2 regions of the Pectobacterium parmentieri genome follow, and region 2 is predicted to be linked to the other one. Evidence: riboswitches for the same ligand, from Rfam matches in the RefSeq annotation. Region 2 holds a riboswitch; the other holds the start of a gene.

Region 1 (4,972 bases), 1.1 Mb from region 2:
GAAATGTTGGCCAGTGAGAAAAAACAGACTATTGATTGGGATTCAATGGAGATACCCTTTGATAAATTTTATAGTAATTTTGTCCGAGAAGCCCTTTATTCAAAGGATGGAAAAGTATTAACGGACTGGCTCACCGCTCTTTGTGATAATCACTTGAAATGGTCTGCACGTTCAGAACTTGTAGAAAATGAGTCTCCTTTATTAGGTTATGAAATATCAGAAGATCATCAATTCCTCTGGCCATTCGAATATCAGGCCATTAAAAATTTCCGTGCCAAACATGGCTTAAGTACCCCTGACATTGATCATCCGTTACTTAAAACACCGATGGCGATCAACCATCATCCTGATTTTAACCAATGGAAAGCACCCGAATGGTTTTATCCGTTGCTTGATAAGTTAATCGCTATCAACCCGAAGATTTCATTTGTTAAGGATCTATTCAAGTAATATAGAGTTGGTAAGTGAAAGCTAAATAGCTATATGGACACCTCGCCGATGCAAGCACGGACAGTTTTTTTCTGACAAAGTCGTCACGCACATATATTCGGCTTCGTGAGCCTCGATGAACATCCGTAATCCCTGGCCTGATTATCGCAAGGGCCTGCTGTGGCCGAGTTATTTGTCAGGTTTACAGAGAATCGGTTCTACCTGCCAGTTCATCAACGCTTCGGACTTCTTATAAATCAATTGATTACTTAGCTATATAATCCGTTCTCTGGTTTACCGGAGCCCAAGCCACCCGGGCATTTTAGTTCGCCAGCGCGACTACGGCTTTATTCACGCCGCTGCGGACAATGATACCTTTCAGCCATCGCTGGAGACTGCCGCTTCGATCTTCCCGGCGGTTCATTACCCGGTAAACCACTGAGCGGGATCCATGGATAAGCAGCCCACGTAGATAACCGTCTCCACGTTTTGTTATCCCGAGAAGCCTGACTTTTCCGCCGCTATTGTGCTCCTTCGAAACCAGGACCAAATAACTGGCAAAGTATCGTCCATTATGAAAATCGGTGCCTTCATTCAATGCGACAGTCAGGATTGATGCACGTAGCGGACCGATACCCGGAATATTTTCCAGCCGGAGTGTATCCCCGTTTTGTTAACTTATCTGCTTAGCCAAATTGTATTGATTACCGGATCAATCTCGGCGTCGACCATCCCATCTCTGATCCTCAGTATGGGGTTGATTAACCAATCTAAAGGGGGATGGCGTTTTTCTCTATGTCAGCGCGGACTGTAGTTTTTCATTTTTATCGGTGGTGGAACGGGACGAACTGGCGCTTGCTTTACGGGGGTCACTTACTTATGCTGCGAAGCGTAGTAAATGACTCGGGGTGCCCTTCTTTGTGAAGGCTGAGAAATACCCGTACCACCTGATCTGGATAATGCCAGCGTAGGGAAGTCACGGTATTCCCCACCGGTTACCGCTTTCTTCCACGCCGGTTGGGAGACCTATGAACACGCAACCCACCGACTTTTCTGCCGCTCAGGCAGCAACCTCACTCACTCAATTTCGTTCTGCTTCACCGCTGGTACACTGTTTGACCAACGATGTAGTGCAATCTTTTACTGCTAATGTGTTGTTGGCGTTGAATGCTTCGCCCGCTATGGTGGTCGATCCTGATGAAGCCGCGCAGTTCAGCGTGATGGCAGATGCGTTACTGATTAATGTTGGTACGTTGGAACGCACGCGTGCCGAGGCGATGCGTGCAGCCGTAAGCAGCGCGTATCAGGCGGGTACGCCGTGGGTGCTCGATCCCGTTGCCGTAGGTGGTTTAACTTTCCGTACTGAATTTTGCCAGGAATTGCTGACGTGGAAACCGGCGGCGATTCGCGGCAATGCGTCCGAAATCATGGCGCTTGCTGGGTTGGCCGCGCAGGGGAGGGGCGTGGATAGCACCGATGATTCGCTGGTGGCTCTCCCTGCTGCGCGCGAATTGGCCCGGCAGGTGGGGACGATTGTGGCCGTGACCGGAGCAGTGGATTATGTCACGGACGGTGAGCGCGATATGGCGGTAGCCGGCGGCGATAGCATGATGACACGCGTGGTCGGTACGGGCTGCGCGCTGTCGGCGGTGGTTGCGGGATTTGCTTCTCTGGAAGGTGATCGCTTATCCCACGTGGCGGCGGCGTGCTATGTCATGGCATTAGTAGGGCAACAGGCGGCCTTGGCGTCGCAAGGTACGGGGAGTTTTATTCCCAACTTCCTTGATCGACTCTATACCTTGCGTGCGGAGGATCTGGCATGAAACGTATCAATGCGTTGACGATTGCGGGTACCGATCCGAGTGGCGGTGCGGGGATTCAGGCGGATTTAAAAGCGTTTTCAGCCCTGGGGGCTTATGGCACCTCGGTCATTACCGCGCTAGTGGCGCAGAACACACGCGGCGTGCAGTCTGTCTACCGAATTGAGCCGGATTTTGTCGCAGCGCAGTTAGATTCCGTGTTGAGCGATGTGCGTATCGACAGCGCCAAGATTGGGATGCTGGCGCAGGCCGATATTGTTGAAACGGTTGCCGAGCGTCTGCGTCATTACACGGTTCCTTTTGTGGTGCTAGACACCGTGATGCTGGCGAAAAGCGGCGATCCGCTGCTCGCGCCTGAAGCGGTGGAGTCGATCCGCCGTGAGCTGTTGCCGCTGGTTTCCTTGATTACGCCCAACCTGCCAGAAGCCGCCGCATTGCTGAATACGTCACCTGCCACCAATGAACTGGACATGCGTGAACAGGGGGAAGCACTGCTGGCGATGGGCTGTCAGGCGGTGTTAATGAAAGGTGGTCACCTCAGTGAAGCGGAAAGCCCAGACTGGCTGTTCAGCCGACAGGCCGACCCGCAGCGCTTTAGTTCGCCGCGCGTGGATACGCGTCACACGCATGGTACGGGCTGTACGTTGTCTGCCGCGCTGGCGGCGCTGCGACCGCGTCACGATAGCTGGGGAGAGACGGTTAAGGTCGCTAAGGACTATTTACAGCAGGCGCTACAGCAGGCCGACACGCTGGAGGTCGGGCACGGGATCGGCCCCGTTCATCACTTCCATCGCTGGTGGTAAATATTGCGTACCCTAAATAATTCGAGTGGCGTGAAGTCAACGCGCACGCCGCTTGAAGTATGACGGGGATAAGTAAATCGACTTGTACTTTGTGCGACATCTTTGTCAGTAATTTCAAACTAAATTAAGCGTATTTCGGCGTGACAGTACGGGTGTGTCCGGTTACTTTGCTGTGAAATCTTGGTGTTAATGTGAAATAGGATGTGGGGATAACATATGGCAGGTTCTGCTCGTAGTGCAATGGCTGCCAAGGCGCTTCAGACGATACTCAATATCGGTCTGCTGGCGCTGGCAACCATTTTGGTGATTTTTTTAGTCAAAGAAACGTTTCATTTGGCGAAGGTGCTGTTGATCTCCAGCGAGAAAGATTCCTCCTATCAGTTGATAGAAGGCATTGTGATTTATTTTCTCTATTTTGAATTTATTGCTCTAATCGTGAAGTATTTTCAGTCCGGCTATCACTTCCCACTGCGCTATTTTATCTACATCGGCATCACGGCCATCATTCGCCTGATTATTGTCGATCACAAAAGTCCATCGGATACGCTGGTGTATTCAGCGGCGATCCTGCTGCTGGTGGTGACGTTATACCTGGCAAACAGTAATCGCCTGAAGCGGGAATAATCAGAACGCGTCGTTATTCCAACAGCGAACACTGAGGCGGCAACCGACAGTAGATCGCTGCGGGAAGCACCTCGATGCGGAAACATTTGGCGGTGAGCGGCTCGCCGTCCAGATTAAACGTCATATCGTCTGGTGCGGTGATCTCCAGCCAGGGCAGGGTCGCGGAGATCATGTTCTGGTTTTCGCTGCCGGTAAACCAGGCCTGAAGCATATTGGGCAACAGCTCTTTTGCTGACAGTACGCTCAGTTCCAGCAGTCCATCGTTGATCAGCGCCTCCGGACAAAGCTGCTGTCCGCCGCCTGCCTGACTGCCATTTCCCACTGCGATAACCAATGTATCGCCCGACCAGTGAAAATCCGGCCCGCGAATCTCACAGCGCTCGGCTTGCAGCATATCCATACGAAAGAGCGCGTGCAGCACGTAAGAGGCACTCCCCAGTGCGGCCTTCATCTTGGCGGGGGTTTCCGTCGTAATGCGCGTAGCAAATCCGCCCGTTGCCATGTTGATGAAGTAGTGACTGTCATTGACTTTGGCGATATCAATCGCGGTAGCGCGGCCTTTGATCGCCAACGTCATCGCATTGTGCATTTCCATCGGAATCTGACAACTGGTGGCAAAATCGTTGGCCGTGCCCAGTGGCACAATTCCCAGACACGGACGAACCGCTTCCGGTTGCATGGCTAGTGCTGTGGCGACTTCATTGACGGTGCCATCGCCTCCGGCGGCGATCACATTATCCGCGCTGAGTTGAATCGCCTCTTCCACGTAGCGCTTCGCATCACCGTATTCCCAGGTGACGCGGATATGCAGCGTATAGCCGTCTTTGCGTAGCTCACCGATGGCCTCGCGAAGCTCTTCATTACCCGCACTTTTCCCATTCAAAATCAGCAGTGTGATTGGATTTTTTTCCATGTCGTCTTTCTCTGGCTGCGATGTTGTTAATACGAAACGTTGCAGTTAATCATAGTCACTAAATTGGTAGGCAGATATCAGAAGAGTCGGTGAATATACCCGTCATACTTCAAGTTGCATGTGCGTTGACAGCGCTTAAATACTCGGCCCGTCGTGGGCCTTGCCCTAAAGGGCCGCTGCAAGCAGCGTTCAAATCTGCTCCCGGCAGATTTGTCACCCGAATCACTTACCTGAGTAAGCTCATCGGGATGCCTTCTCTTGCCGCCTGCCTGAAACTCGAATTATTTAGGGTATATGTGCGGTGGGGAAATACGTGGGCGGGAGAAAAAGAAAAGCCAGCTCAAGGGAGATTGAGCTGGCCAAGGAGGTGGTTCCTAGTAGTA
Region 2 (4,972 bases):
TCGTCGTGCTGATGCGCGCAATCTTGTATTCTACCAGTTCCAACGAAGGATAGCGCATTACCGCAATCGCGGCGCGCGTTACCGAGCCTTCTTGCTCAAAGCCAACATCCGCACCCGCGATAAATGCAGGCTGCTCAAAAGGTAAATCATCGTGCCGAATCACATCAGAAGCACGAGCCAACTGCTCAGCTCGCAGCCGTTGTGTATCAATCACATCACCTCCTGTGAATCATGCGTGATAAGGGCGGGATAACCGATGCACCGCCTCAACAAAAACGCCTGCATGTTCCGGTGGCACGTCTTGATGAATGCCGTGGCCCAGATTGAAAACATGGCCGTCACCTTGTCCAAATTCAGCGAGGATCGATGCCACTTCCTGTTCGATCCGCGCTGGATCGGCATACAGCATTGAGGGATCCATATTTCCCTGTAGCGCCACTTTATCGCCTACGCGGCGGCGTGCGTCGGCGATATCACTCGTCCAGTCCAGCCCCAGCGCGTCGCAGCCTGTTTCCGCCATTGCCTCCAGCCACTGGCCTCCGCCTTTGGTGAAGAGCGTTACGGGCACACGGCGGCCTTCATTCTCACGCTGCAAACCATCAACAATTTTATGCATGTAACGCAGGGAGAACTCTTTGTAGTCGCGTCCGCTCAGCGCACCACCCCAGGTATCGAATACCATCACGGCCTGCGCACCCGCGCGAATTTGCGCATTAAGATAAAGAATGACGCTATCAGCCAGCTTATCCAACAACAGGTGCAGCGTTTTAGGTTCAGCGAACATCATTTTCTTGATGACGGTAAACGCTTTGCTGCTACCGCCCTCCACCATATAGGTCGCCAGCGTCCACGGACTGCCCGAGAAGCCGATAAGCGGCACTTCACCAGCAAGGTTTTTGCGGATCGTCCGCACTGCGTTCATCACATAACCGAGTTCCTGTTCTGGATCGGGAACAGGCAGTTTAACGACATCAGCATGAGAGGTGATGGGAGAGTGAAAGCGCGGACCTTCCCCCGCTTCAAAGTAGAGCCCTAAGCCCATGGCATCAGGGATAGTGAGAATGTCGGAAAACAGGATCGCCGCATCCAGCGCATAACGCCGTAAAGGTTGTAGCGTGACTTCACATGCCAACTCTGCATTTTTGCACAGTGACATAAAATCACCCGCCTGCGCACGCGTTGCCTTATATTCCGGTAGATAACGCCCCGCCTGACGCATCATCCACACAGGGGTGACATCAACAGGTTGGCGCAATAACGCCCGCAAATAGCGATCGTTTTTCAGGTCGGTCATGTTCTCTTCCTTTCAGCCTCACGGCGGTTCTACACCAGATAGATGTGATGAAGCGGATGCGTTATAAAACGAACGTGTTATGAAACCAATACATTAATGGCGCAAATAGTACCACGTCAGCCTTCGTTCTCGTGATAAGCGCGGCACAACACCACGGTATCCTCGATAAGTCGACGGGCCACGGTGCCCAGCGGAGGCAACTGTGGGAGTTGGTCATAGCGGAACCAACCCGCGTCACGCAGCTCTTTCGGATCGTGCTTGATTTCTCCCCCCGCATAATCCGCCACAAACGCCATCATCAGTGAATGAGGGAATGGCCAAGGCTGCGAACTTACATAACGCAGGTTTTTTATCTGAATTTGGCTCTCTTCCATCACCTCACGCACGACCGTCTGTTCTAGCGTTTCGCCCACTTCTACAAATCCAGCCAGCACGGTGTACATGTTTCCGCGATGCCGATTGTGCTGCGCCAGCAAAATCTCCTTGCCACGGCGAATCGCGACAATGATGCAGGGGGCGATCTGCGGATAATAACGTTCTTTGCAGTGGCCGCATAAGCACGCCAACTCCGTTTTGCTCTGCACCATTTCATGGCCACAGTAACCGCAAAAACGATGGGAGCGATAGAATTCAGCCAACTGCACGCCTCGCCCCGCCAGTTGGAATAAGCCCACGTCTTGATCGAGCAATTGGCGAACGGACGCCATACCCGTATCCCGCCCCTGGCACACCAGCCAGGCAGGCTGCCCTTGCCATTCGCCAATCTGGCGAGCCACTTTCCCTTGCAACGACCACTCTATAGCCGTTCCGCGTGGCAATTCCCCTTGGGGAAGCCAAATTTGTATCGCATCGCTAACTATCCACCAGCCGGTTTCATCACCTTTTAGCGTCTGTTCCATATCTTTTTATTGCTCCATTGCCACTTCACTGGCATTTTACATTCAGAGTGATTACATAAGTTTTATAACTGGGATTTCAGTTATTTCTTACCGTTCACGGAGTCAACAATGCTAAACCAGCTACAAAGTCTGACTGAATACGTTGGTGGCAATAATGCGTTAATCGACCAATGGCTACAAGCGCGTAAGCAGCTTCTGGTGGCTTACTATCATCTGGTTGGCATCAAGCCGAACAAGGAAGCGCTTTCTCTTTTGGATGAAGAAGCATTGGATCATTTTTGCCAGAATCTGGTGGACTATCTTTCTACCGGCCACTTTCATTTATACGAAAAGATGCTGCATGAAGCAGCGACCCACAGCGAACAAGTATTAGCGCTTTCCACACAACTCGACCTCGCCCTGCAAAACAATACACAGCAAATCATGACGTTTTACGATAGCCATCTGGCAGCCGCTATCGATGATGATAACTGTCTTGAATTCCAGCAGGCACTTTCCAGCGTCGGCGAAGCATTAGAAGAGCGTTTTACGTTAGAAGACAACATGATTACGCAGGTTTACGATAACTAGTCGTCATTTGTCGTTATTTAAGAACATCATCACACGCTGTACAGGCAAAAGCGGCACGCTTTGACATCCGCGTTTTGCCGTCATACAGTGTAGGGGTTTTATTGACCCGTCTAACAGACGGGCAAATCTTGTCGGAGTGCCTAGCGTGCTTGTGTTTCGTTTTTACGGAACCTATAAGTGCACAGGCTGAGACCGTTAATTCGGGATCCGCGGAACCTGATCGGGTTAATACCTGCGAAGGGAACAAGAGTAATGCACTTCATTAAGCTCACGGCTGCGTATTTCTATATACCTGCTCTGATGCTCAATATCATTATTACTCCCTCCGGCTCCAGACAAGCAATCTTCCCTTTACGTCTTACAGGAACTTGCTATGTCTACAGAACCAGTGCTGTCCAAATCAGGCCGCCGTGAGCAACGCGCCGCCGCCCAACAGTTTATTGAAACCTTACAGGGAACCGCCTTTCCCAATTCCCAACGCATTTACCTTGCAGGCTCGCGCGACGACATCGCCGTACCGATGCGTGAAATTCAGCTCAGCCCGACGCTACTCGGCGGCGGCAAAGACAATCCCCAATACGAACCTAATGAGCCGATCCCGGTTTACGATACGTCAGGGCCGTATGGCGATCCCGCAGCCCAACCCGATGTCCGCGTTGGGTTAGCGAAGCTACGCGCCAACTGGATTGCAGAGCGTCACGACACCGAAGCGTTATCCGGCGTTAGCTCCGATTTTACCCAGCAACGTCTGGCAGATGCGGGTCTGGATCATCTGCGCTTCGAGCATTTGCCACGGCCTTTACGTGCCAAAGCGGGCAAACGCGTCACCCAGCTTCACTATGCACGGCAGGGGATAATTACCCCGGAAATGGAATTTATCGCCATTCGCGAAAATATGGGACGCGAACGCATTCGCGGTGAAGTGCTGCGCCAGCAGCATCCTGGGCAAAGTTTCGGTGCCCTCCTGCCGGAAAACATCACGCCGGAGTTTGTCCGTCAGGAAGTGGCCGCCGGGCGCGCCATTATTCCTTCAAACATCAACCACCCCGAGTCGGAGCCGATGATTATCGGGCGCAATTTTCTGGTGAAGGTGAACGCCAATATCGGTAATTCCGCGGTGACATCCTCCATCGAAGAAGAGGTGGAAAAGCTGGTCTGGTCTACCCGCTGGGGTGCGGATACAGTGATGGACCTCTCAACTGGCCGCTATATTCACGAAACCCGCGAGTGGATCCTGCGCAACAGCCCGGTGCCCATTGGGACGGTGCCGATCTATCAGGCACTGGAAAAAGTGAATGGCATGGCAGAAAACCTGAACTGGGAAATGTTCCGCGATACGCTGCTGGAGCAGGCTGAGCAAGGAGTGGACTATTTCACTATCCACGCGGGCGTACTGCTGCGCTACGTACCGCTGACGGCCAAACGCCTGACTGGCATCGTCTCACGCGGGGGTTCCATCATGGCGAAGTGGTGTCTGTCGCATCACAAAGAGAGCTTCCTGTACGAACACTTCCGTGAAATTTGTGAAATCTGCGCCGCTTATGACGTCGCGCTGTCGCTGGGTGACGGGTTACGCCCAGGCTCCATTCAGGATGCCAACGACGAAGCTCAGTTCGCCGAGCTGCATACGCTGGGAGAGCTAACCAAAATCGCCTGGGAATACGACGTACAGGTGATGATCGAAGGCCCCGGCCACGTTCCGATGCAGATGATCCGCCGCAACATGACCGAAGAGTTGGAGCACTGCCACGAAGCACCATTCTATACGCTCGGCCCGCTGACCACCGATATCGCACCGGGTTACGATCACTTTACCTCTGGTATCGGTGCCGCCATGATCGGCTGGTTCGGCTGTGCAATGCTCTGCTACGTGACGCCGAAAGAGCATCTCGGTTTGCCGAACAAAGAAGATGTCAAACAGGGACTGATTACCTACAAGATCGCCGCCCACGCCGCCGACTTGGCGAAAGGTCATCCCGGGGCGCAAATCCGTGATAACGCTATGTCGAAAGCCCGCTTCGAATTCCGCTGGGAAGATCAGTTTAATCTGGCGCTCGATCCCCAAACGGCACGGGCCTACCACGATGAAACGCTGCCGCAGGAATCTGGCAAAGTCGCCCATTTCTGTTCCATGTGCGGCCCTAAATTCTGCTCGATGAAAATCTCACAGGAAGTACGCGATTACGCCGCGAAACAGGAAGCGGAAGCC

Evidence for each region. A riboswitch is a leader RNA that binds a small molecule or an ion and turns the genes downstream of it on or off. The one in region 2 is predicted to bind thiamine pyrophosphate.
Region 1: linked by a shared signal. The riboswitch ahead of thiM (hydroxyethylthiazole kinase) and the one ahead of thiC (phosphomethylpyrimidine synthase ThiC) in region 2 are both predicted to bind thiamine pyrophosphate.

What each region holds. Positions count from the first base shown of each region.
Region 1 covers NZ_CP015749.1:2,725,104-2,730,075, reverse strand. The annotation lists gene A8F97_RS12385 (hypothetical protein) at 1-450, shown strand, start outside; partial or broken gene A8F97_RS24910 (transposase) at 908-1,027, opposite strand; TPP riboswitch at 1,324-1,420, shown strand; gene thiM (hydroxyethylthiazole kinase) at 1,458-2,252, shown strand; gene thiD (bifunctional hydroxymethylpyrimidine kinase/phosphomethylpyrimidine kinase) at 2,249-3,052, shown strand; gene psiE (phosphate-starvation-inducible protein PsiE) at 3,269-3,676, shown strand; gene yegS (lipid kinase YegS) at 3,690-4,589, opposite strand.
Region 2 covers NZ_CP015749.1:3,804,988-3,809,959, forward strand. The annotation lists gene nfi (deoxyribonuclease V) at 1-214, opposite strand, end outside; gene hemE (uroporphyrinogen decarboxylase) at 230-1,294, opposite strand; gene nudC (NAD(+) diphosphatase) at 1,411-2,193, opposite strand; gene A8F97_RS17285 (Rsd/AlgQ family anti-sigma factor) at 2,302-2,763, shown strand; TPP riboswitch at 2,886-3,023, shown strand; gene thiC (phosphomethylpyrimidine synthase ThiC) at 3,137-4,972, shown strand, end outside.